DNA from 3 places in the Janthinobacterium sp. SUN120 genome. Region 2 is predicted to be linked to each of the others. Evidence: predicted binding sites of a transcription regulator. Region 2 holds the regulator's gene; each other region holds the start of a gene.
What was found. Region 2 encodes sigma-54, which starts transcription at its own class of promoters, with help from an activator protein. Its sites were predicted from a motif close to TGGCANGNAANCTGCTTT; they were not measured.

Region 1 (7,440 bases), on a different contig from region 2:
AGCCGAGCTGGCCCCATCGCCGCCCTCCTCGTCTGCCGCCGGATCGAGAAATTCCAGTTTCACTTCGGCGGCCGGGAAAGTCACGCCATCGAGTTCGAAGCCGCCCGTTTCCTGCACTTCGCCATGCGTCATGGGCACGTGGGCGATGATGGTCTTGCCGATATTGGCTTGCCAGATGCGCACCGTGGCGATGCCGTTTTGCGGCACGCGGGCGGCGTCCACCAGGCCGCTGGCGATGGCGAACGAGCCGACGGCGGCCGACAGGTTGCCGCAATTGCCGCTCCAGTCGACGAAAGGCTTGTCGATGGAGACCTGGCCGAACAGGTAGTCGACGTCGTGGTCAAGCTTGGCGCTTTTTGCCAGGATCACCGTCTTGCTGGTGCTCGAGGTAGCGCCGCCCATGCCGTCGATCTGCTTGCCGTAGGGGTCGGGGCTGCCGATCACGCGCAGCAGCAGCGCATCGCGCGCGGCGCCCGGCACTTGCGCGCTGGCCGGCAAATCCTGCAGGCGGAAAAACACGCCCTTGCTGGTGCCGCCGCGCATGTAGGTGGCGGGGATTTTGATTTGGGGTACGTGGGTCATAGGGTTTCCTGAAAAGCCGGGCAGCGCGCCTGCGCGCCACCCGGTGAATGACGAACTGCTTACGCTGCCTTGGACGACTCGAGGAAATCCTGCGCGAAGCGCTGAAGAACGCCGCCCGCCTCGTAGATCGACACCTCTTCCGCCGTATCGAGGCGGCAGGTGACGGGCACTTCAACCGTTTCGCCGTTCTTGCGGTGGATCAGCAAGGTCAAGGTGGAGCGCGGCGTGCGCTCGCCGACGACGTCATAGGTTTCGCTGCCGTCCAGGCCCAGGGTCTTGCGGTTCACGCCAGCCAAAAATTCCAGCGGCAAGACGCCCATGCCCACCAGGTTGGTACGGTGGATGCGTTCGAAACCTTCGGCCACGATGGCTTCCACACCGGCCAGGCGCACGCCCTTGGCGGCCCAGTCGCGCGAGGAACCCTGGCCATAGTCGGCGCCGGCGATGATGATCAATGGCTGCTTGCGCTCCATGTACACCTCGATGGCTTCCCACATGCGCGAGATTTTGCCTTCCGGCTCGATGCGCGTGAGCGAACCGGCTTTCACTTTGCCGTCCTCGATGACCATCTCGTTCTTCAGGGTCGGGTTGGCAAACGTGGCGCGCTGCGCCGTCAGATGGTCGCCCCGGTGCGTGGCATAGGAATTGAAGTCTTCCTCGGGCAAGCCCATTTTCGCCAGGTATTCACCGGCCGCGCTATCGAGCATGATGGCGTTCGACGGCGACAGGTGGTCGGTGGTGATGTTGTCGCCCAGGACGGCCAGCGGACGCATGCCTTTCAAGGGGCGCGCGCCAGCCAGCGCGCCTTCCCAGTACGGCGGACGGCGGATGTATGTCGTCTGCGGACGCCAGTCGTACAGGGGGCTGACCTTGATGCCGTCGTCCGCCTGCGCGGCAAACATCGGAATGTACACCTTGCGGAACTGCTCCGGCTTGACGCTGGAAGCGACGATGGCGTCGATTTCCTCGTCCGACGGCCAGATATCCTTGAGCAGAATCGGCTTGCCATCCGCATCATGGCCCAGCACATCCTTCTCGATGTCGAAGCGGATGGTGCCGGCGATCGCGTATGCCACCACCAGCGGCGGCGAGGCAAGGAACGCCTGTTTCGCGTACGGATGGATGCGGCCGTCGAAGTTGCGGTTGCCCGACAAGACGGCCGTCGCGTACAGGTCGCGCGACACCACTTCATCCTGGATCACGGGGTCGAGCGCGCCCGACATGCCGTTGCACGAGGTACAGGCGAATGCCACCACACCGAAGCCCAATGTTTCAAGCTCCGGCATCAGGCCCGCTTCCTGCAGATACAGTTCCACGGTTTTCGAGCCGGGCGCCAGCGACGATTTCACCCATGGCTTGCGGGTCAAACCGAGGCGGTTCGCATTGCGCGCGATCAAACCGGCGGCGATCATGTTGCGCGGGTTGTTCGTGTTGGTGCAACTGGTGATGGCCGCGATGATGACGGCGCCGTCCGGCATCTTGCCCGGTTCGTTTTCCACTACGCCGGAAATCCCGCGCGCGGCCAGTTCCGACGTCGGCACGCGGTTGTGCGGGTTCGACGGGCCGGCGATATTGCGCACGACGGACGACAGGTCGAAGCTCAAGACGCGCTCGTACTGCGCGTCCACCAGGCTGTCGGTCCACAGGCCCGTCTCTTTGGCGTACAGCTCCACCAGTTTCACCAGTTCGTCGTCGCGGCCCGTCAATTTCAGGTACTTGATGGTTTGCGCGTCGATGTAGAACATGGCGGCCGTGGCGCCGAACTCCGGCGCCATGTTGGAAATCGTGGCACGGTCGCCCAAGGTCAGGTGCGACGCGCCTTCGCCAAAGAATTCCAGGTAGGACGAAACGACCTTCTGCTTGCGCAGAAACTCCGTCAGCGCCAGCACCGTGTCGGTGGCCGTGATGCCCGGCTGCGGTTTGCCCGTCAGCTTGACGCCGATGATATCCGGCAGGCGCATCCACGAGGCGCGGCCCAGCATCACGCTTTCCGCTTCCAGGCCGCCCACGCCGATGGCGATCACGCCCAGCGCATCGACCATCGGCGTGTGCGAATCCGTGCCCACCAGCGTATCGGGATAGGCTACACCATTTTGCACCTGGATCACGGGCGACATGCGCTCAAGATTGATCTGGTGCAAGATGCCGTTGCCCGGCGGAATCACATCGACGTTTTTAAAGGCCTTCTTGGTCCAGTCGATGAAGTCGAAACGGTCTTCGTTGCGACGGTCTTCGATGGCGCGGTTCTTGGCGAAGGCGTCGGGGTCGAAACCGCCGCATTCGACGGCCAGCGAGTGGTCGACCACCAGCTGCGTCGGCACGACGGGGTTGACGAGGGCCGGATCGCCGCCCTGGGCCGCGATGGCGTCGCGCAAGCCGGCCAGGTCGACCAGGGCCGTCTGGCCCAGGATGTCATGGCAGACGACGCGCGCGGGGAACCATGGGAAGTCCAGGTCGCGGCGGCGTTCGATGAATTGGCTCAGCGAAGCGTTCAGGGTCGCCGGGTCGCAGCGGCGCACGAGGTTTTCCGCCAGCACGCGCGAGGTGTAGGGCAAGGTGGCGTAGGCGCCTGGCTGGATCGCATCGACGGCGGCACGCGTGTCGAAGTAGTCTAGTTGGGTGCCCGGCAAGGATTTGCGGTGCAAGGTGTTCATGTTGGTGCTCATTATTTACGGTCCTTGATCGGCACGAATTCCAGGTCTTCCGGACCCACGTAGTTGGCGCTCGGGCGGATGATCTTGTTGTCGATGCGCTGCTCGATGATGTGGGCGGCCCAGCCCGACGTGCGCGAGATGACGAACAGCGGCGTAAACATCGCCGTCGGCACGCCCATCATGTGGTACGACACGGCCGAGAACCAGTCCAGGTTCGGGAACATGTTCTTGATTTCCCACATGACCGATTCCAGGCGCTCGGCGATGTCGAACATTTTCGTGGAACCGGCTTCCTGCGACAGCGAACGGGCCACTTCCTTGATGACTTTATTACGCGGATCGGAAATCGTGTAGACGGGGTGGCCGAAGCCGATCACCACTTCCTTGTTGGCCACGCGTTCGCGGATGTCCGCTTCCGCTTCATCGGCGTTGTCGTAGCGTTTCTGGATATCCAGCGCCACTTCGTTCGCGCCGCCGTGTTTCGGGCCGCGCAGCGCGCCGATGGCGCCCGTGATGGCGGAATGGATGTCCGAACCCGTGCCGGCGATGACCCGGCTGGTGAAGGTCGATGCATTGAATTCGTGTTCCGCGTACAGGATCAGCGACGTGTGCATGGCTTTTTCCCACGACGCCGACGGTTTTTCGCCATGCAACAGGTGCAGGAAGTGGCCGCCGATCGAGTCGTCGTCCGTTTCCACTTCGATGCGCTTGCCGTTATGGCTGTAGTGGTACCAGTACAGCAGCATGGAGCCGAACGACGCCATCAGGCGGTCGGCGATGTCGCGCGCGCCCGGCGCGTTATGGTCGTCCTTCTCCGGCAGGGTACAGCCCAGCACGGACACGCCCGTGCGCATCACGTCCATCGGGTGGGCGGCGGCCGGCAGCGCTTCCAGCGCCAGTTTCACTGCCGACGGCAAGCCGCGCAGGGATTTCAACTTGGCCTTGTAGCCTTTCAGTTCAGCGGCTGTCGGCAGCTTGCCGTGCACCAGCAGGTAGGCGATTTCCTCGAACTCGCAGCTGTCGGCCACGTCCAGGATGTCATAGCCGCGGTAGTGCAAATCGTTGCCGGTCTTGCCGACCGAGCACAGCGCCGTGTTGCCGGCGGTGACGCCGGACAAGGCGACGGATTTTTTAGGCTTGAAAGTGGCGGCTTGCGGTGCGTTCATTGATTTCTCCAAAAATTGACTAGTCTCGGTTGCATCACTGCGGGGCCTGCATGCGGCCCCTGCTTCTTTACTTTTCTTTACTTATTTCTTTTGCGCGGCGAACAGTGCATCGAGCTTTTGCTCGAAATCGTGGTAATTGATCGATTCATACAGCTCCATGCGCGTCTGCATGGTGTCGACGACGTTCTTTTGCGTGCCGTCGCGGCGCAGCGCCTGATAGACGTTTTCCGCCGCCTTGTTCATGGCGCGGAAGGCCGACAGCGGATATAGCGCCAGGCCCACGTGGGCGCTGCGCAGTTCGTCCAGGGTGAACAGCGGCGTGGAACCGAATTCCGTGATGTTGGCCAGGATCGGCACGTTGACGGCCTTGGCGAACGTAGCGTACATGTCCAGGTCCGTGATGGCTTCCGGGAAGATCATGTCGGCACCCGCTTCGACGCAGGCGACGGCGCGTTCCAGCGCCGCTTCCAGGCCATCGACGGCCAGCGCATCGGTGCGCGCCATGATGACGAAGTTCGGGTCCGTGCGCGCATCGACGGCCGCCTTGATGCGGTCGACCATTTCTTCCTTGCTCACGATTTCCTTGCCCGGACGGTGACCGCAGCGCTTGGCGCCCACCTGGTCTTCGATGTGCAGGCCGGCCGCGCCGAACTTGATCATCGATTTCACCGTGCGCGCCACGTTGAAGGCGGACGAACCGAAGCCCGTGTCGGCGTCGACCAGCAGCGGCAGGTCGCACACGTCGGTGATGCGGCGGATATCGGTCAGCACGTCGTCCAGGCTGGAAATACCCAGGTCGGGCAAGCCCAGCGAGCCGGCCGCGACGCCGCCGCCGGACAGATAGATGGCTTTATAGCCGGCGCGCTTGGCCAGCAAGGCGTGGTTGGCGTTGATGGCGCCGACGACTTGCAACGGGGATTCTTCCTGAACGGCCTTGCGGAATGCGGCACCTGCGGAGTATTGAGTCATGTGTTCACCTTATGGGTTTCGGATGGTCCCGAATGTTTCACGGAGTGGCTATGAACATCAGTATTGCAAATGCCGTGCCAGGCCGGCGCGGCGCGGCGAACAACACGTGACGGCAGAGTGAAAACAGGCGACAAGGTGCCAGCCAGCGCTGCTGCGGGACTGTCACGCCAGGGAACAACGATGTCACGTTTGTCCTGTGCGATGTTTCATTATCGTTTCATAATTTCATTTTGAAACACAATATTGAAACATGCAACAGCGCTGGCTGAAAAGATGGGGGCAGGCACACGCGCCGCCGGTCGCGCGCAAAAAAAACAGCCGGCGGATGCCGGCTGCGGGAACACGATGACTGAAAGAGTAGAGAACTAGGCCAGCCGTACCAGCGGGTTGGCGATGATGTTGTCGATCTGGCGCACGGCTTCTTCGCAGGCGGCGGCAATGGCGCCCTCCTCGTCGTCGCGCACGAATTGCATGGTCGAGCCTTCGAATACTTCCAGGCCTTCGGCCGTGGCGCGCTCGATGTCGCAACTGGCCGACCATTTGCCGTCGGTGGTGGGCACGGCCAAGGGAACGATTTCCCAGCCTTTATAGTGAATTTTAGAACTGCTATCCATGGGTGCCTCCTTCGTGACTGACTCAATAGTGGAAATCGTAGCATGAAGCGCGGCTGGCAGCGACGTGTTTCACGCGCCAGCCGTGGTCAGGCTCACTTTCAGGCTAAACGATTTACGCTGGCTCAAGGCCGCAGCAGATTATCGACTTCCGTCCTGGCCACTTGCAGGCCCGCCGTGCAAGCCGTCTCGGGGGCCGCGTAGCCGCCCAGGGTGCGGCTGCGCGTGATCGCCTGCGCTTCCGGTTCGCCTTCGCGCTGCAGGCGGTAGGTGAAATCCCATAAATCGTCGTTATCCTTTTGCGGGGTCACGGAAATCCTAAAACCGCGGTACTGTTCGCTGCATGCAGTGATATCGTTCATGAATTCCTCCTTGGAAGAATGAGGTTACCATGCTGCTAGCGCCAGGGTGCGCACGACTGTGCCTGGCGCATGCGCGCCCGCTTATCTGTTTTTCGCATGTTAAATTCCAATTTTCAACATTTTTTGAGCGAACTCTGGCGATATAATGCCATTCCCTGTCCGCCCTTTGCCGCCGTGATGACCCCACAAATCCAAGCTTTCTTCGACCCCGCCACCGCCACCGTCACCTATGTTGTGTACGAGGCCGATGGGCGGGACTGCGCCATCATCGATTCCGTGCTCGACTACGATCCCAAGGCGGGCCGCACGTCCACCGCCTCGGCCGACAAGGTCATCGCCTTCGTGCGCGAACACGGCTTGCAATGCCGCTGGCTGCTGGAAACCCACGCGCACGCCGATCATCTTTCCGCCGCGCCCTACCTGCAGCAGCAGCTGGGCGGCGACGTGGCCATCGGCGCCGCCATCCAGACGGTGCAGCAGGCATTCGCGGCCGTCTACCACCAGGATGACGCCAGGGCCGACGGCTCGCAGTTCGACCAGCTGTTCGCGCCCGACCAGGTATTCCATATCGGCGAGCTGGAAGTACGCGCCCTGCACGTGCCCGGCCACACGCCGGCCGACCTGGCATACCAGATCGGCGACGCCGTGTTTGTCGGCGACACCCTGTTCATGCCGGACGTGGGCTCGGCCCGCTGCGACTTTCCCGGCGGCTCCGCCGCGCTGCTGTACCGTTCCGCGCAGCGTTTGCTGTCGCTGCCGCCGCAGACGCGGCTGTTCATGTGCCACGACTACCCGCCCAACGGCCGCGCGCCGCGCTGGGAAGTGACGGTGGCCGAACAGCGCGCCGGCAACATCCACTTGCGCGACGGCATCACGGAAGAACAATTCGTGGCCATGCGCACCAGCCGCGACGCCACCCTGGACATGCCGACATTGATCCTGCCCGCCATCCAGGTCAACATCAACGCGGGCAAGCTGCCCGAGCCGGAAGACAATGGCGTGCGCTACCTCAAAATACCGCTGAACGCGATCTGATTTCCCCGGCATTCCCCGCCCGCCGCGCTTCCTTTCTTGACACCACGCAATTCCCACCTCA
Region 2 (7,440 bases):
AGAGAAAATTCTAGCCCGATGGAAAACATCAGGAAGACGACGCCGAATTCGGCCAGGGTGTGGCTGGCCTCGTTTTCCGCCGCCAGGCCCAGCGCGTGGGGGCCGATGACGATGCCGACGGCCAGGTAGCCCAGCATGGGCGGCAAATGCAACATTCTGAAAGCGACCACGCCCAGCACGGCGCTGCCGAGTAACATCAGGGTCAGTTCAAGCGAGGAAAACATGGGTTGCCCGGTACGGTCAATGGAAATCGTTGTTTGTTGTGACTGGCAAGTTTTTTGCTTTCCTAATTCGTTTATACTTTGGGCATGAGTGTAACCCATGAAAAAACAATGCTGAAAGCTTTTGATCGAATTGACATGCAAGCGACGACCGAGCGCGCTGTCGCGCTGGCCCGCACCACCTTGCAGATCGAGTCCGACGCCATCGTTGCGCTGCATGCGCGCCTGGCCACGGACGACAGCGTCGGCCGCGCCGTGGCGATGTTGCTGCAATGCAAGGGAAGAGTCGTCGTCTCCGGCATCGGCAAGTCCGGTCACATCGCGCGCAAGATTGCCGCCACCCTCGCTTCCACCGGCACGCCGGCCCTGTTCGTGCATCCGGCCGAAGCGGCCCATGGCGACCTGGGCATGGTCACCTCGGACGATGCTTTTATTGCCATATCGTACTCCGGCGAATCATCGGAACTGATGGCCATCATGCCCGTCGTCAAGCGCATGGGCGGCGTGCTGATTTCCATGACGGGCAAGCCCAATTCGAGCCTGGCCCAGCTGGCCGACGTGCACCTGGATATTTCTGTTGAGAAAGAAGCCTGTCCGCTGAACCTGGCGCCGACGGCCAGCACCACCGTCACCCTGGCCCTGGGCGACGCGATCGCCGTGGCCTTGCTCGACTTGCGCGGCTTCAAGGAAGAAGATTTCGCCCGCTCGCATCCGGGCGGCGCCCTGGGCCGCCGTTTGCTCACGCACGTGCATGACGTCATGCGCAGCGGCGAACGCGTACCCAAGGTGCCCGTGGACGCTTCCTTGCTGCAGGCGCTGGAGGAAATGACGAAGAAAGGCATGGGCATGACGGCCGTCGTCGACGCGGACAACCGCCCCGTGGGCGTGTTTACGGATGGCGATCTGCGCCGCATGTTCGAGCGCGTGCAGGATTTCACGCAAGTGGCGATCCGCGACGTCATGCATGCGCAGCCGCGCAGCATCGCGCCCGAACGCCTGGCCGTCGACGCCGTGGCCGTGATGGAGCAGTTCCGCATCAACCAGATGCTGGTCGTCGATGCCGACGGCAAGCTGGTGGGCGCGCTGCATATCCATGATCTGACGCAAGCGAAGGTGATCTGATGGACAGCGTGGCGGACAACCTGGCGCGGGCGGCCAAGGTCAAACTGATGATCTTTGACGTCGATGGCGTGCTCACCGACGGCAGCCTGCATTTCGGCCCGGACGGCGAGATGATGAAAACGTTTAATGTGTATGATGGCCTGGGCATCAAGCTGCTGCAGGAATCGGGCGTGCAGACGGCCATCATCAGCGCGCGCCGCTCGGCCATCACGGCGCGCCGCGCGCAAGACCTGGGCATTACCCATGTGCACCAGGGCGGCCACGACAAGCTGACGCCGTTTCGCGAATTGCTGGCGCTGACGGGCTTGACGGAAGAGCAATGCGGCTATATCGGCGACGACGTCATCGACGCGCCCATCCTGAAACGCGTGGGCTTTGCCGTCAGCGTGCCGGGCGGGCGTCCGGAGGCGCAGGGCCTGGCGCACCATGTGACGCAGGCCGGCGGCGGTCGCGGCGCGGTGCGCGAGATCTGCGAATTCCTGCTGCGCGCCCAGGACAACTATGCGCGCGTCATGGCGCCGTTCCTGGAGTGAGGCGCGCCGCCTCGCCAGTGACCTTTGAAAGAGTGAAGCCCTATGCGTAAGCCAGGAGGCGCCCATCGCTGGCGCATGATTTTTACCGTGCTGGGCGCGGTTGTCGTCGCGCTGGGCAGCTTTTGGCTGCTCGAGGTGATGAACAAGAATGGCCAGGACATTACGGCCAGCAAGCATCTGGATGAACCTGACTATTTCATCACCAATTTCAGCCTGGTGCGCATGGATTTGACGGGCAAGCCCAGCTATATCGTGTCGGGCACCAAGCTCACGCATTATCCGCTGGACGACTCGTCCGATATCGACCAGCCCTTCGTGCGCAAGCTCACGCCAGGCATGCCGCCGATGAACATGAATGCGGAACTGGCGCATATCGACCAGGATAATACCCGGCTGCAACTGCACCGCAAGGTCGTGATCGACCGCGTGGCCAGTCCGAAGGCGCAGAACCTGACGGTCAAGACGGAAGCGCTGACGGTGTTCCCGGACGAGGAAAGAATGGAAACGGATGTGCCTGTCGATATCCTGACGGGCGCCTCGCGCATCAATGGCGTCGGCATGAAGGCGAATAACGCCACCGGCGTCGTGGAAGTGCAGAATGCGCTGCGCATGGTCCTCCCGCCGAAACCGCGCCCGGCCGCGGCGGCAAAATGACAGAATGAAACAAGGAAACCATATTATGAAGAACATCTTGCTGTTGACCGTATTTTCGCTGGCCATCATGGGCGTGGCGCATGCCGAGAAGGCCGATTCCGAGAAGGAAGCCGTCATCACGGCACGCAGCGGCCACGTCGATGACATCAAGCAGGTGCGCACCCTGACGGGTGACGTCGTGCTGGTCAAGGGTACCCTGACCATGAAGGCGGGCCGGGCCCTGATCACGGAAGACCCGCAAGGCTACCAGTTCATCACCTTCTGGGCCGATCCCGGCAAGCTCGCGACCTTCCGCCAGAAGCGCGATGGCGCGGGCGACCTGTGGGTCGAAGGCGAAGCGGAGCGCGTGGAATACGACAACAAGACGGAAGTGGTGAAACTGTTTTCCAGAGCCAAGCTGACGCGCCTGGAAGGGGCGAAAGTCACCGATGTGGCCAACGGCGCCTTCATCTCGTATGACAGCCGCAAGGAAGAATTTGCGATGGAAAATTCCAACAGCGGCACCAGCACCGCCGATGGCGGCAGCGTGCGCATGGTGATCCAGCCGAAGACCAAGGCGCCGGCAGCGGAGAAAGCGCCGGCCACGCCCGCGCCAGGAAAGAAATAATGGAAAATACACGTTGCGGCAGCACCCTGATCGTTCGCGGGCTGCAAAAAACCTATGGCAAGCGGCAAGTCGTGCATGATGTCTCGCTGCAAGTCGAATGCGGCGAAGTGGTGGGCTTGCTGGGCCCGAACGGCGCCGGCAAGACCACCTCGTTCTACATGATCGTCGGCCTGGTGCCGTCCGATGGCGGCAGCATCGATATCAGCGGCGTGGATATCTCCAGCCTGCCGATCCACCGCCGCGCACAGATGGGCCTGTCCTACCTGCCGCAGGAAGCGTCCGTCTTCCGCAAGCTGACGGTGGAAGACAATATCCGCGCCGTGCTGGAAATCCAGACCGTCGAAGGCCGTCCGCTGACGAAGGCCGAGATCGAGGAACGGCTGGATAAATTGCTGGCCGACCTGCAGATTGAAAAGCTGCGCGAGAACCAGGCGCTGTCCCTGTCCGGTGGCGAACGCCGCCGCGTGGAAATCGCCCGCGCGCTGGCCACCGATCCCCGTTTCGTGCTGCTCGACGAGCCGTTCGCCGGCGTCGATCCGATCGCCGTGATCGAGATCCAGCGCATCGTGCGTTTCTTGAAGGAGCGCAATATCGGCGTGCTGATTACCGATCATAATGTGCGTGAGACGCTGGGTATTTGCGACCGCGCCTACATCATCAACCAGGGCTCGGTGCTGGCGTCGGGACGCCCCGACGACATCATTGCGAACGAGTCGGTACGCCGGGTCTATCTGGGCGAACACTTCCGCATGTAAGCCAATGAAACAATCATTGCAGCTGCGCACTTCGCAGCACCTGGCACTGACGCCGCAGTTGCAGCAATCGATACGCCTGTTGCAATTGTCTACCCTGGAATTGCACCAGGAATTAGAGCAATTGCTGACGGACAATCCCTTGCTCGAACGCCTCGACGATCCGCTCGACCGTTCGCTGCGCCTGCTGTCCGACGGGGCCTTGAGCTCCACGGCCGCACCGGCCGAAGGGCCGCCCCAGCCACCAGGCCAGGAGGCGCCCGCAGCGCCGGCCGAAGCGGAAGCGTTTGACGGCGAGGGTGGCGACAGCCCGGCCGCCGCGGATGGCGGCGACAGCGACTGGAGCGAGGCGAGCCGGGGCAAGGCGCCCGACGACGAAGATTCGCGTCCGCAATTGGAGGCTCATCACTGCACGCTGCGCGAACACCTGATGGAGCAGATGCGCGTGACGGTGCTCGAATTGCGCGACCGCGCGCTGGTCGAGCTGATCATCGACGCGCTCGACGACAATGGCTACCTGGAAGAGTCGCTCGACGACATCCTGGCGCGCCTGCCGGAAGAGCTGGAAATCGACGCCGACGAGATGCGCACGGCCTTGTCGCTGCTGCAAAGTTTCGATCCGCCGGGCGTGGGCGCGCGCAACGCGTCCGAATGCCTGGCCCTGCAAATCAAGCGCTTGCCGCACATCGCCATGGTGACGCGGCGCATGGCCCTCGTGATCGTGGAAAAGCACCTGGCCTGGTTTGCCCAGCGCGATTTCAACAAGCTGAAAAAAGCCCTCGATTGCGACGATGAAGACTTGCGCGAAGCGCAGACGGTGATTCGCCAGTGCAATCCGCATCCGGGCGCCGTGTTCGCCTCGGACGTCTCCGATTACGTGGTGCCCGACGTCGTCGTCAAGCGCGCGCGCAATGGCTGGCAAGTCACCCTGAACAACGACGTCATGCCGCGCCTGCGCGTCAACGCCATGTACGCCAACTTGCTCAAGCAGGGCAAGGGGGAGGGCGCCATGGGCGCACAGTTGCAGGAAGCCAAGTGGCTGATCAAGAATATGCGCCAGCGCTTCGACACGATCCTGCGTGTGGCGCAGGCGATAGTAGAAAGACAAAAGAACTTTTTCTCGCATGGGGCCGTTGCCATGCGCCCCCTTGTGCTCCGTGAAATAGCTGATACACTGGGTTTACACGAGAGTACTATCTCGCGGGTAACAACTCAAAAGTACATGCTGACCCCGCACGGCATGTTCGAGTTGAAATATTTCTTTGGTAGCCACGTCGCCACCGAAGCGGGGGGCGAAGCGTCATCGACGGCGATACGGGCATTGATCGTGCAACTGACAGGAGCAGAAGACCCTAAAAATCCTTTATCCGACAGTAAGATTGCGGACATGCTGGGGGAACAAGGCATGGTGATTGCGCGACGTACTGTTGCCAAATACCGGGAAGCATTAAAAATTCCGCCAGTGAGCCTGCGTAAGTGTTTGTAAGTTTTTTTCGGTTCCTCTGCGGGCCGGATAGGATGGACCGCACGAACCCGATCATCTTTAGGAGTGTGTATGAATCTCACCATCAGCGGACATCATCTCGAAGTGACACCAGCCATCCGTGAATACGTACAAACGAAGCTGGAGCGCGTGAAACGTCATTTCGATCAAGTCATCGATATCGCCGTGATTCTGACCGTGGATAACCTCAAAGAGAAAGAAAAACGTCAAAAGGCTGAAGTCAACCTGCGTTTGAGCGGCAAGACTGTCTATGTGGAAAGCTTGGCGCACGACCTGTACGCCGCGATCGATACCCTGATCGACAAGCTCGATAGGCAAGTGATGAAATACAAAACCAAAGTGCAAGGGCACGGTAAAGAGGCGATCAAGCATCTGCCAGACAACTCCGAGGAAGAAGCCGTCGTCGCCGTCTAAGGCCACCCGCTTCCAGCAGTTGTGATCAACTAAGGGCGCACATTGCGCCCTTTTTTGCGCCCAGCGGAACGCAATGTTCCCCGCGCAGGTATTAGAATATTCGCACTTTCACTTCTTTCTAGCCTGCCATGAGCGACTTCGTCCAGACTTCCATCCGCAACCGCACCGGGCACATCGTGCTCGACCGTCCGAAAGCCTTGAATTCCCTGTCGCTGGAGATGGTGCGCGCCCTGAGCGCGGCCCTGCTGGCCTGGCGCGACGATCCGCAGGTGGACGCCGTCGTGATCCGCTCCAGCAGCGATAAGGCCCTGTGCGCCGGTGGCGACATCCGTTTCTTTTACGATGCGGGTCTGGCCACGCCGCAAGGCGGCAGCGCCCTGCTGGAAGATTTCTTTACGGAAGAATATGCTTTAAATCATTTAATTCATTTCTACCCGAAACCGTATATCGCCGTGATGGATGGCGTGGTGATGGGCGGCGGCATGGGTGTGGCGCAAGCCGGGCCAGGCAACCGCTTGCGCATCGTGACGGGCCGCACGCGCATGGCCATGCCGGAAGTCAATATCGGCCTGTTTCCGGACGTGGGCGGCAGTTATTTCCTGTCCCGCCTGGCCGGCCAGCTGGGCCTGTACCTGGGCTTGACGGGCTTGACGATCAACGCGGCCGACGCCCTGTACACGGGCCTGGCCGATGTCTACCTGCCCGAAGCGCAGATGGGGGCGCTGCTGGACCTGTTTGAATCGACGCCGGGCGAGGCCTTGCCTGTGGCCATCAAGGCGCTGGCGGCACCATTCCAGGCCGAGGCAGGCGTTTCTCCCCTGGCCACGGCGCGCGCGGCGCTGGACCGCCATTTCAGCGCGGGTTCGGTGGCGGCCATCATGGCTTCGCTGGCGCAGGACGACAGTGCGTTCGCCACCAAGGCGCTGGCGGCCATGCGCCTGCGTTCGCCCTTGATGATGTCGGTGACCCTGGAGTTGCTGCAGCGGGGCGCCCACCTGGGCGTGGCCGATTGCCTGCGCCTGGAGCGCACAGTCGTGCGCCACAATTTCGAACATGGCGAAGTGCTCGAGGGCGTGCGCGCGCTGGTGGTCGACAAGGACAATGCCCCCCGCTGGAATCCCGCCAGCCTGGACGAAGTCGACGCGGCCATGGTGGCGCGCTTCTTTGCGCCCGTCTGGCCGGCTGCGGCGCATCCGCTGCGCCACCTCGATTAACTAGCTGCGCTCGCGGTGGCGTAGAACCACGCGCTCGTTGGGTCCGAAATATTGCGCCAGCCGCTCCGCCATGTACACGGAGCGGTGCTGGCCGCCCGTGCAGCCGAGGGCTACCGTCAGGTAGCTGCGGTTGTCGGACTTGAATGATGGCAACCATTTCTCGATGAAGGCGCGGATGTCGGCCAGCAGTTCCAGCGCGCTGGGCTGCGCGTCGAGGAAGGCGATCACGGGTGCGTCGCGTCCATCGAGGGGGCGCAAGGCCAGGTCGTAATAGGGATTCGGCAAGGCCCGCACGTCGAAGACGAAATCGGCATCCAGCGGCACGCCCAGCTTGAAGGCGAACGATTCGAAGAACAGGGTCAGCGGCGCGCGTTCGGAGGCGACGATATCCTTGATCCAGGCACGCAGCTTGTTGGCGC
Region 3 (7,440 bases), on a different contig from region 2:
AAAAACCAAGGAGACCAGCATGACCTATTCCATTCGTACCCTGCTCGGCGTGGCGGCGGCCGGCGCCGTTGCCCTCACTTCCCTGCTGACCTTGCCGCATGCCTATGCGCACGGCAATGTCACGCCGCAAGGCGTCGACACCACGGGCTTGCCCAAGGTGGGCGACAAATGGCTCGAGCAAAACCCGTATCGGGGCAACAAACTGGCCTTGACAGTGGGCACCTCGGCCTACAACCAGAATTGCGCCCGCTGCCACGGCATCGAAGCCATCTCGGGCGGCATCGCGCCGGACTTGCGCCAGCTGGACCGCGATTGTTTCGGTATCAAGAATGAGACAAAGAAACAGGCGTGCTACAAGGAAACGGACAATTACTACCTGACCACCATCCGCCACGGTAAAGTGCGCAATGGGGCCGTGTACATGCCGCCGTTCGAAGGCGTGTTCAACCAGGAAGCCATGTGGGCCATCAAGACCTATCTGGAAACGCGCCGCGAATCGAATTAAGTCGAACTGATCACGAAGGAGTCCCATGCGTTCATTTCAATTCCGGGGCGCGCGCGCGATGATCTTGCTCGCTTGCCTGGCGCTGTGCGCCGCCGCGCCGGCGCGCGCCGACTGGCAAAAGGTGCAGCAGTCGGGCAGCCTGAAAGTGGCTGTGTACAACGAATTCGCGCCGTTTTCCGACAAGGGTACGGGCATCGATATCGATATTGCCGAAGCGCTGGCGAAAAAGCTGGGGCTGAAACTGAGCTTGTTGCCATTTCCCGCCGGCGAAAACCTCAACGACGATTTGCGCAATATGGTGTGGAAGGGACATTACCTCGGTTACGGCCCCGCCGATGTGATGTTGCATGTGCCGGTCGACAAGAAGTTGATGGCGGACAACGACAAGGTCGAGATCTTCGCGCCATACTATGTGGAAACCGTGCGCCTGGCGCGCAGTGCGCAAGCCGTGCCGCAATTCGATGGCGTCGCCTCGCTGGCCGGCAAGCGCATCGGCGTGGAAAAGGTGTCGATCGCGGCCATGCTGATGCTGGGCGAAGACAATGGCAAGTACCGCGACGACGTACGCATCTTCGATACGGCCGCCGAAGCCTTGCAGCAATTGCAGGCGGGCAAGCTCGACGCCGTGCTGGCCAACCGTTCGGAAATCGAATCGGTGCTGAAAAGCGATCCCGCTTTCCCCATGAGCGAAGTGGCGTTTGCTCGCCTGCCGCGTGCGGGCTGGGCCGTGGGCCTGGCCGTCAGCCGCCAGCAGCTCGACGTGGGCAAGTTGCTGCAGGCAGCCATGAATGAGATGGCTGCCAGCGGCGAATTGAAAGCCATCTTCGAGAAATATGGCGTGAAGGAAGCACGGCCGTAGCAGGCCATGTTGAATGACAATAAAGCCCGCGCATCGGAAGAGGCGCGGGCTTTTTAGTTTTAGAAACTATATTGGGCGCTAACGCCCAGCAACCAATTACGTCCCGGCGCCGCTTCATAGTAGCGCTTGTTGCTATCGCCAACGATGACGGAACCCACGTAGGTCTTGTCGAAAAGATTGTTCAGGCGGGCAAACTCCTTGAAGCGCCAATTGCCCACGTTTTGCCTGGCGTTGACGCGCGCATTGAATACCGTGTAGCCGGGCGCCGGTTTTTCGATGTTGCTGTCTTCCGCGTAGACCTGGTTGCTGGCCACGCTTTCCAGCGCTGCGCCAAAACGGTCGAACGTATCTTTCCAGGCCAGTTCAGCGAACAGGTTAGCGCTGGGTACACCCGGCAAGCGGCTGCCTTCGCGCACGCCGCCAAATGCCTGGTCATACACGGCATGCAGGCTGGTCAGCGCCACTTTGGTCGTGAAGCCGTATGGCAGGTTCGAATCCAGCGACACTTCCATGCCCTGGCGCAAGGTTTTACCCGCATTGCGATAGCTGGTGCGCCCGCCGCTGGACTTGTCGACCACCAGTTCGTCGTTGGTCTTGATCTGGAACAAGGCCGCATTCACGTGCGTGTTGTTGGCGATCCTGGCCTTGATACCCGCTTCCAGGTTGGTGCTGGTGGCCGGCTTCAAGTTGAAATTGAAGCCGCCGCCCGTGCCCGAGTAAAACAGTTCGTTCAAGGTTGGGGCCTCGAAACCGCGCGCGGCGCTGGCGTAGACGTTGACGTTCGGCGTCAGTTTATACAGCAGGCCCAGCACGGGCGTCGTGTGGCTGAACTCCAGGCTGCCGCTATCGTTGCCGTTGCTGAGGAAATGGTCGTCGACAGCCACTTTCATCTTGCTGTAGCGCACACCTGCGCTGAGCAGCCACGGGCCGCCTTGCCATTCCGCCTGGATATACGGATCGAGGCTGGAGACGACATTCTGCTCGTCGCGGCGCAGCTTGCCTTTTACGCCAAAGCTATTGCCAATGAAATTTTCATAGCCGGTGCGGTCGTCGCTGGAGCGGCCATAGTCGATGCCGATAGTCGTGCTCAGCTTGCCTCCGGCCAGCTGGTTCACGTGCAGCCAGTTGGTGTCGATGCCATAGAATTGGCGCTGGAAATCGACCACGCCGCCCGAATGGCTAGGCGGCGCCTGGAATCCCTTGGTAAACGCCTGGTACTGGATCACGTCGCGGTTGCCGCCATACACCATCACGTGCAGTCGGTCATCGCCGAACGACTGTTCATAAGTGGCGCCGATCTGCTGGTGATCGATGCTCTTGCGCGTGTTGTAGCGCTCGGCCAGGGTGCGTTTCGGGTTCTGCGTGTCCGTCGTGTCGATTTCGCCGGCGCGCGGGTTGGCGGCAAACGTGGGCCAGGTGACGCCCAGGGGATCTTGCGTGTTGCCTTGATGCAGGCTGTTGGCGACGATGGTCAGCTTGCTGTCCGCGGTGGGCTTGACGGTGATCTTGCCGAACGCTTGTTCGCGCGTGGCGGCGCTGTGGTCGCGGAAGCCGTCCGTGCGGAAGCGCGAGCCGTCGAGCACGTAGCCGATGCCGCCCGCCTGACCCTGCGCCGTCAAGTCTACCTTGCTGGTGCCGTAGCTGCCGCCCGTCACATTCAGCTCGACGGAAGGGGGATTTTGTCCATCCTTGGAAAACAGCTGGATCACGCCGCCCGAATGGTTGCCGTAGATGGCAGAAAACGGTCCGCGCAGCACTTCGATACGCTCGGCCGTATCGAGATTGAAAGTGGCGGCCTGGCCCTGGCCGTCCGGCATGCTGGCGGGAATGCCATCGCTGATCAATTTGACGCCGCGCACGCCGAAGGCCGAGCGGGCGCCGAAGCCGCGCGACGAGATTTGCAAGTCTTGCGCGTAGTTCTGGCGGTTTTGCACGACCAGGCCCGGCACGGCGGCCAGCGCTTCCGACGCGTTGACGCGGATTTGGCCATCCTGGATGCGGGCGCTGTCGACCACGTCGATCGAGGCCGGCACTTCCTGGCTGGGGTGGGCGATGCGGCTGCCGCTGACGACCACCGTATCCATGAATTGCCCATTGGCCGGGTCAGCTGCCTCGGCGGCAAAGACGTGAGGGGCGAGGGTGGCGCTGCCGGCGACAAACAGGCTGGCGATGGTGTTCAGGCGGAAACGATGCTGCATGCGGATTCTCCAATGTGAATAAAAGCCTGCTTGATCGCGTGCGCGGTACAGGTCTGCGTAGGTGTATCAAGCAATATGCCTGCCATGTCTCCATTGGTGGGCTGAAATTATACGCGTGTCAGTGGCACGGCGTTTGCATACGGTCATTGTCAGAGGCGCCGATGCGGCGCGCTTTCCCCTCGTTTTGCCATTGAAAAGGTGATTATGCCCAACTTCTTCTCGCGCTTGCGCCAGGTGTGCTGGCTGCTGCCGGCGCTCGCCAGCACCGCTGTCCAGGCCGCTCCATTTGCCTATGTTCCCAACGAAAAGTCGGGCACCTTGAGCGTGATCGACACGGCGACCGACCAGGTGGTGCGCCAGATCGCCGCAGGCAAGCGTCCGCGCGGCATCGCCGCCGACCCCACTGGGCGGCAATTGTTTGTCACGGACGCCGCCAGCAGCGCTTTGCTGCTGATCGACAACGCTGGCGGCGCGCCCGTGCGCACGGTGGCGCTGGGCAAGTCGCCCGAAGGCGTCAGCGCCTCGCAAGACGGTAGTCACGTGGCCGTTGCCGTCGAGGAAAACAATAGCGTGGCCTTGCTCGATGGCCAGACAGGTACCTTGCTCGCCGATATCAAGGTGCAGGGACGCAACCCGGAACATGCCGTCTTCAGCCCGGATGGGCGCTGGCTGCTGGTCAGCGCGGAAGAGGCGGAGCAAGTCGATGTCATTGATGTGGCGCAACGCCGCCAAGTCGCTTCCATCGCCGTGGGGCTGCGTCCGCGCGGCATCGGTTTCAGCCCGGACTCGGGCCGCGCCTACGTGGCGTGCGAACTGGTCAATGCCGTCTACGTGATCGACATGGCCGCGCGCAAGGCGATTGCCACCATTCCAGCGGGCAAGAATGCCAATGGCATCGCCGTCCATCCCGGCGGCAAGCAAGTGTATGTCTCGAACGGCATCGACGGTACGGTGATGGTGATCGACACGGCCAGCAATCAGGTCACGGCCACGATTGGCGTCGGCAAGCGCCCGTGGAACATGGCCATCACGCCGGACGGCGCCAAGCTGTACGTGGCCAATGGCCGCTCGAACAGCGTATCCGTCATCGACACGGCCAGCGCGCGCAAGGTGGCCGATATTGCCGTGGGTGAATTGCCATGGGGCGTGGTGATTCGTTGATTCCTTCATGGCACAGGCGCAGGTGTTCCAGTCTGGTACACCTGTTCCATTGTGCAGCGGCGGCGTGGCGGCACAGCAGGGCTGGCCCGGATTGGAACAGGATGCTGCCACCTTGTTCAAAACGCAAACAGAGCCACGCCCCCACCCAAGTCCGGGGCATGCGCTGAAAAGCGGGCCGGGATTGACGCCACGCCCTTGTAACGAGGGTAAAACCGGCTAAGTTTGTAGTGGGACGGCGAGCTGGCACGGCATTTGCGGAAGACTCCGTGTACTCACCCCATCTGTACCAGGACGTTTGATTTTAATTAAGTATTTCCATTCTAATTAACCCGATAGAGGACGACATGAATCTCGCAGACATCAGCAAACTGGGCGTAGCCAATCCCTTCAAACAACGCTATGACAATTACATCGGCGGCAAATTCGTTGCACCAGTAAAAGGTGAATACTTTCCTAACATCACGCCGATCACGGGCTTGCCGTTTTGCGAAATCGCCCGTTCCACGACGGAAGACGTCGAGCTGGCGCTGGACGCCGCGCACGCCGCCAAGGATGCCTGGGGCAAGACTTCGCCTGCCGAGCGCGCCAATATCCTGAACCGCATCGCCGACCGCATCGAACAGAACCTGAGCCTGATCGCCACGGCGGAAACCATCGACAACGGCAAGCCGATCCGCGAAACGATGAATGCCGACATTCCGCTGGCCATCGACCATTTCCGTTACTTCGCCGGCTGCATCCGCGCCCAGGAAGGTTCCGTCGCGCAAATCGATGCGGAAACCTATGCCTACCATTACCATGAGCCGCTGGGCGTCGTGGGCCAGATCATCCCGTGGAATTTCCCGATCCTGATGGCCGTGTGGAAACTGGCGCCAGCCCTGGCGGCAGGCAATTGCGTTGTCTTGAAACCGGCCGAGCAAACCCCGGCTTCCATCATGGTGTTGATCGAGCTGATCGGCGACCTGCTGCCGCCGGGCGTGCTGAACATCATCAACGGTTTCGGCCTGGAAGCGGGCAAGCCGCTGGCGTCGAGCAAGCGCATCGCCAAGATCGCCTTTACGGGCGAAACGGGCACGGGCCGTCTGATCATGGGCTATGCGGCGCAAAACCTGATTCCCGTCACGCTGGAACTGGGCGGCAAGTCGCCGAACATCTTCTTTGAAGACGTGATGGATGCGGATGATGATTATTTCGACAAGTGCCTGGAAGGTTTTGCGATGTTTGCGCTGAATCAAGGCGAAGTGTGCACCTGCCCGTCGCGCGTACTGATCCAGGAGTCGATCTACGAAAAATTCATCGAACGGGCCTTGAAGCGCGTGGCCGCCATCAAGCAGGGCAATCCGCTCGACTCCGCCACCATGATCGGCGCCCAGGCGTCGCAGGAGCAGCTGGAGAAAATCCTGTCCTACCTCGACATCGGCCGCCAGGAAGGCGCGGAAGTGCTGGCCGGCGGCGAGCGCAACACGCAGGCGGGCGACCTGGAAGGCGGCTATTACGTGCGTCCGACCGTGTTCAAGGGCAATAACAAGATGCGCATCTTCCAGGAAGAGATCTTCGGACCGGTCGTGTCCGTGACCACCTTCAAGGATGAGGCCGACGCGCTGGCGATTGCCAACGATACCTTGTACGGCCTGGGCGCCGGCCTGTGGACGCGCGACGGTTCCCGTGCCTTCCGCATGGGACGTGCCATCCAGGCGGGCCGCGTGTGGACCAATTGCTACCACCTGTATCCGGCCCATGCCGCGTTCGGCGGCTACAAGCAATCGGGTATCGGCCGCGAAAACCACAAGATGATGCTCGACCATTACCAGCAAACGAAGAACTTGCTGGTGAGCTATAGCCCGAAAGCGCTGGGCTTCTTCTAAACCGGCAACAGGCGCCGCGCTTGCTGTCCGGGCGCGGCGCGCAGAAAGGGATGCCATGAGTGCAGCAATTGCCCGGGTGGTCGCCACCGATGCGGCGCTGGAAATGATGGACAAGTTGCGCCAGCGTCACGGCCCGCTGATGTTTTTCCAGTCGGGCGGCTGCTGCGACGGCAGTGCGCCCATGTGCTACGCGCTGGGCGAGTTCGATGTCAGCGACACCGACATTTATCTCGGCAATTTGAATGGCACACCGTTCTACATGGGACTCGAGCAATTCGAGTACTGGGAGCATACCCAGTTGATTATCGATGTGGTCGATGGCAATGGCGGCATGTTTTCACTCGACAACGGCACGGGCAAGCGCTTTTTGACGCGCTCGCGCCTGTTCACCGATGAAGAGTGCGCGCTGTTGCATGCCCAGCCGCATGAGCACCGCAAGACTTGATACACACATACTAATAAAACAGAGGGAGATGATTGTGCAGAAAAAAATCATGGGGATACTCATCGGTTTGGGTTTGGCATCGCTGGCCCAGGCGGCCGACGTGGGCAATGTCACCAATGCCATGCTCGACAGCACGGCGAAGAATCCGGCCAGCGTCCTGTCGTTTGGCATGGGCACGCAAGGCCAGCGCTATTCGCCGTTGACGCAGATCAATGACAAGACCGTGGCCAAGCTGGTGCCGGCGTGGTCGTTTTCGTTCGGCGGCGAAAAGCAGCGGGGCCAGGAATCGCAGCCGTTGATTCACAACGGCAAGATGTTCGTCACGGCATCTTATTCGCGCATCTTTGCCGTCGACCTGAAAACGGGTGCCAAGCTGTGGAAATATGAGCATCGCTTGCCGGACGGCA

Region 1: the regulator sigma-54 is predicted to act here: its motif matches at 5,434-5,451, upstream of prpB (methylisocitrate lyase).
Region 3: the regulator sigma-54 is predicted to act here: its motif matches at 3,685-3,702, upstream of O0879_RS28375 (beta-propeller fold lactonase family protein).

The regions. Positions count from the first base shown of each region.
Region 1 is NZ_JAPUBW010000001.1:201,994-209,433, reverse strand. Features, by position in the region: gene prpF (2-methylaconitate cis-trans isomerase PrpF) at 1-582, opposite strand, end outside; gene acnD (Fe/S-dependent 2-methylisocitrate dehydratase AcnD) at 642-3,236, opposite strand; gene prpC (2-methylcitrate synthase) at 3,248-4,402, opposite strand; gene prpB (methylisocitrate lyase) at 4,484-5,371, opposite strand; gene O0879_RS00905 (hypothetical protein) at 5,737-5,985, opposite strand; gene O0879_RS00900 (hypothetical protein) at 6,108-6,344, opposite strand; gene O0879_RS00895 (MBL fold metallo-hydrolase) at 6,522-7,379, shown strand.
Region 2 is NZ_JAPUBW010000006.1:190,036-197,475, reverse strand. Features, by position in the region: gene O0879_RS25365 (monovalent cation:proton antiporter family protein) at 1-224, opposite strand, end outside; gene O0879_RS25360 (KpsF/GutQ family sugar-phosphate isomerase) at 333-1,343, shown strand; gene O0879_RS25355 (HAD hydrolase family protein) at 1,343-1,876, shown strand; gene lptC (LPS export ABC transporter periplasmic protein LptC) at 1,919-2,530, shown strand; gene lptA (lipopolysaccharide transport periplasmic protein LptA) at 2,556-3,137, shown strand; gene lptB (LPS export ABC transporter ATP-binding protein) at 3,137-3,892, shown strand; gene O0879_RS25335 (RNA polymerase factor sigma-54) at 3,897-5,375, shown strand; gene raiA (ribosome-associated translation inhibitor RaiA) at 5,445-5,807, shown strand; gene O0879_RS25325 (enoyl-CoA hydratase/isomerase family protein) at 5,936-7,021, shown strand; gene rapZ (RNase adapter RapZ) at 7,022-7,440, opposite strand, start outside.
Region 3 is NZ_JAPUBW010000009.1:6,218-13,657, forward strand. Features, by position in the region: gene pedF (cytochrome c-550 PedF) at 20-505, shown strand; gene O0879_RS28365 (transporter substrate-binding domain-containing protein) at 531-1,364, shown strand; gene O0879_RS28370 (TonB-dependent receptor) at 1,424-3,562, opposite strand; gene O0879_RS28375 (beta-propeller fold lactonase family protein) at 3,767-4,723, shown strand; gene adh (aldehyde dehydrogenase) at 5,068-6,588, shown strand; gene O0879_RS28385 (DUF779 domain-containing protein) at 6,644-7,033, shown strand; gene O0879_RS28390 (PQQ-dependent methanol/ethanol family dehydrogenase) at 7,083-7,440, shown strand, end outside.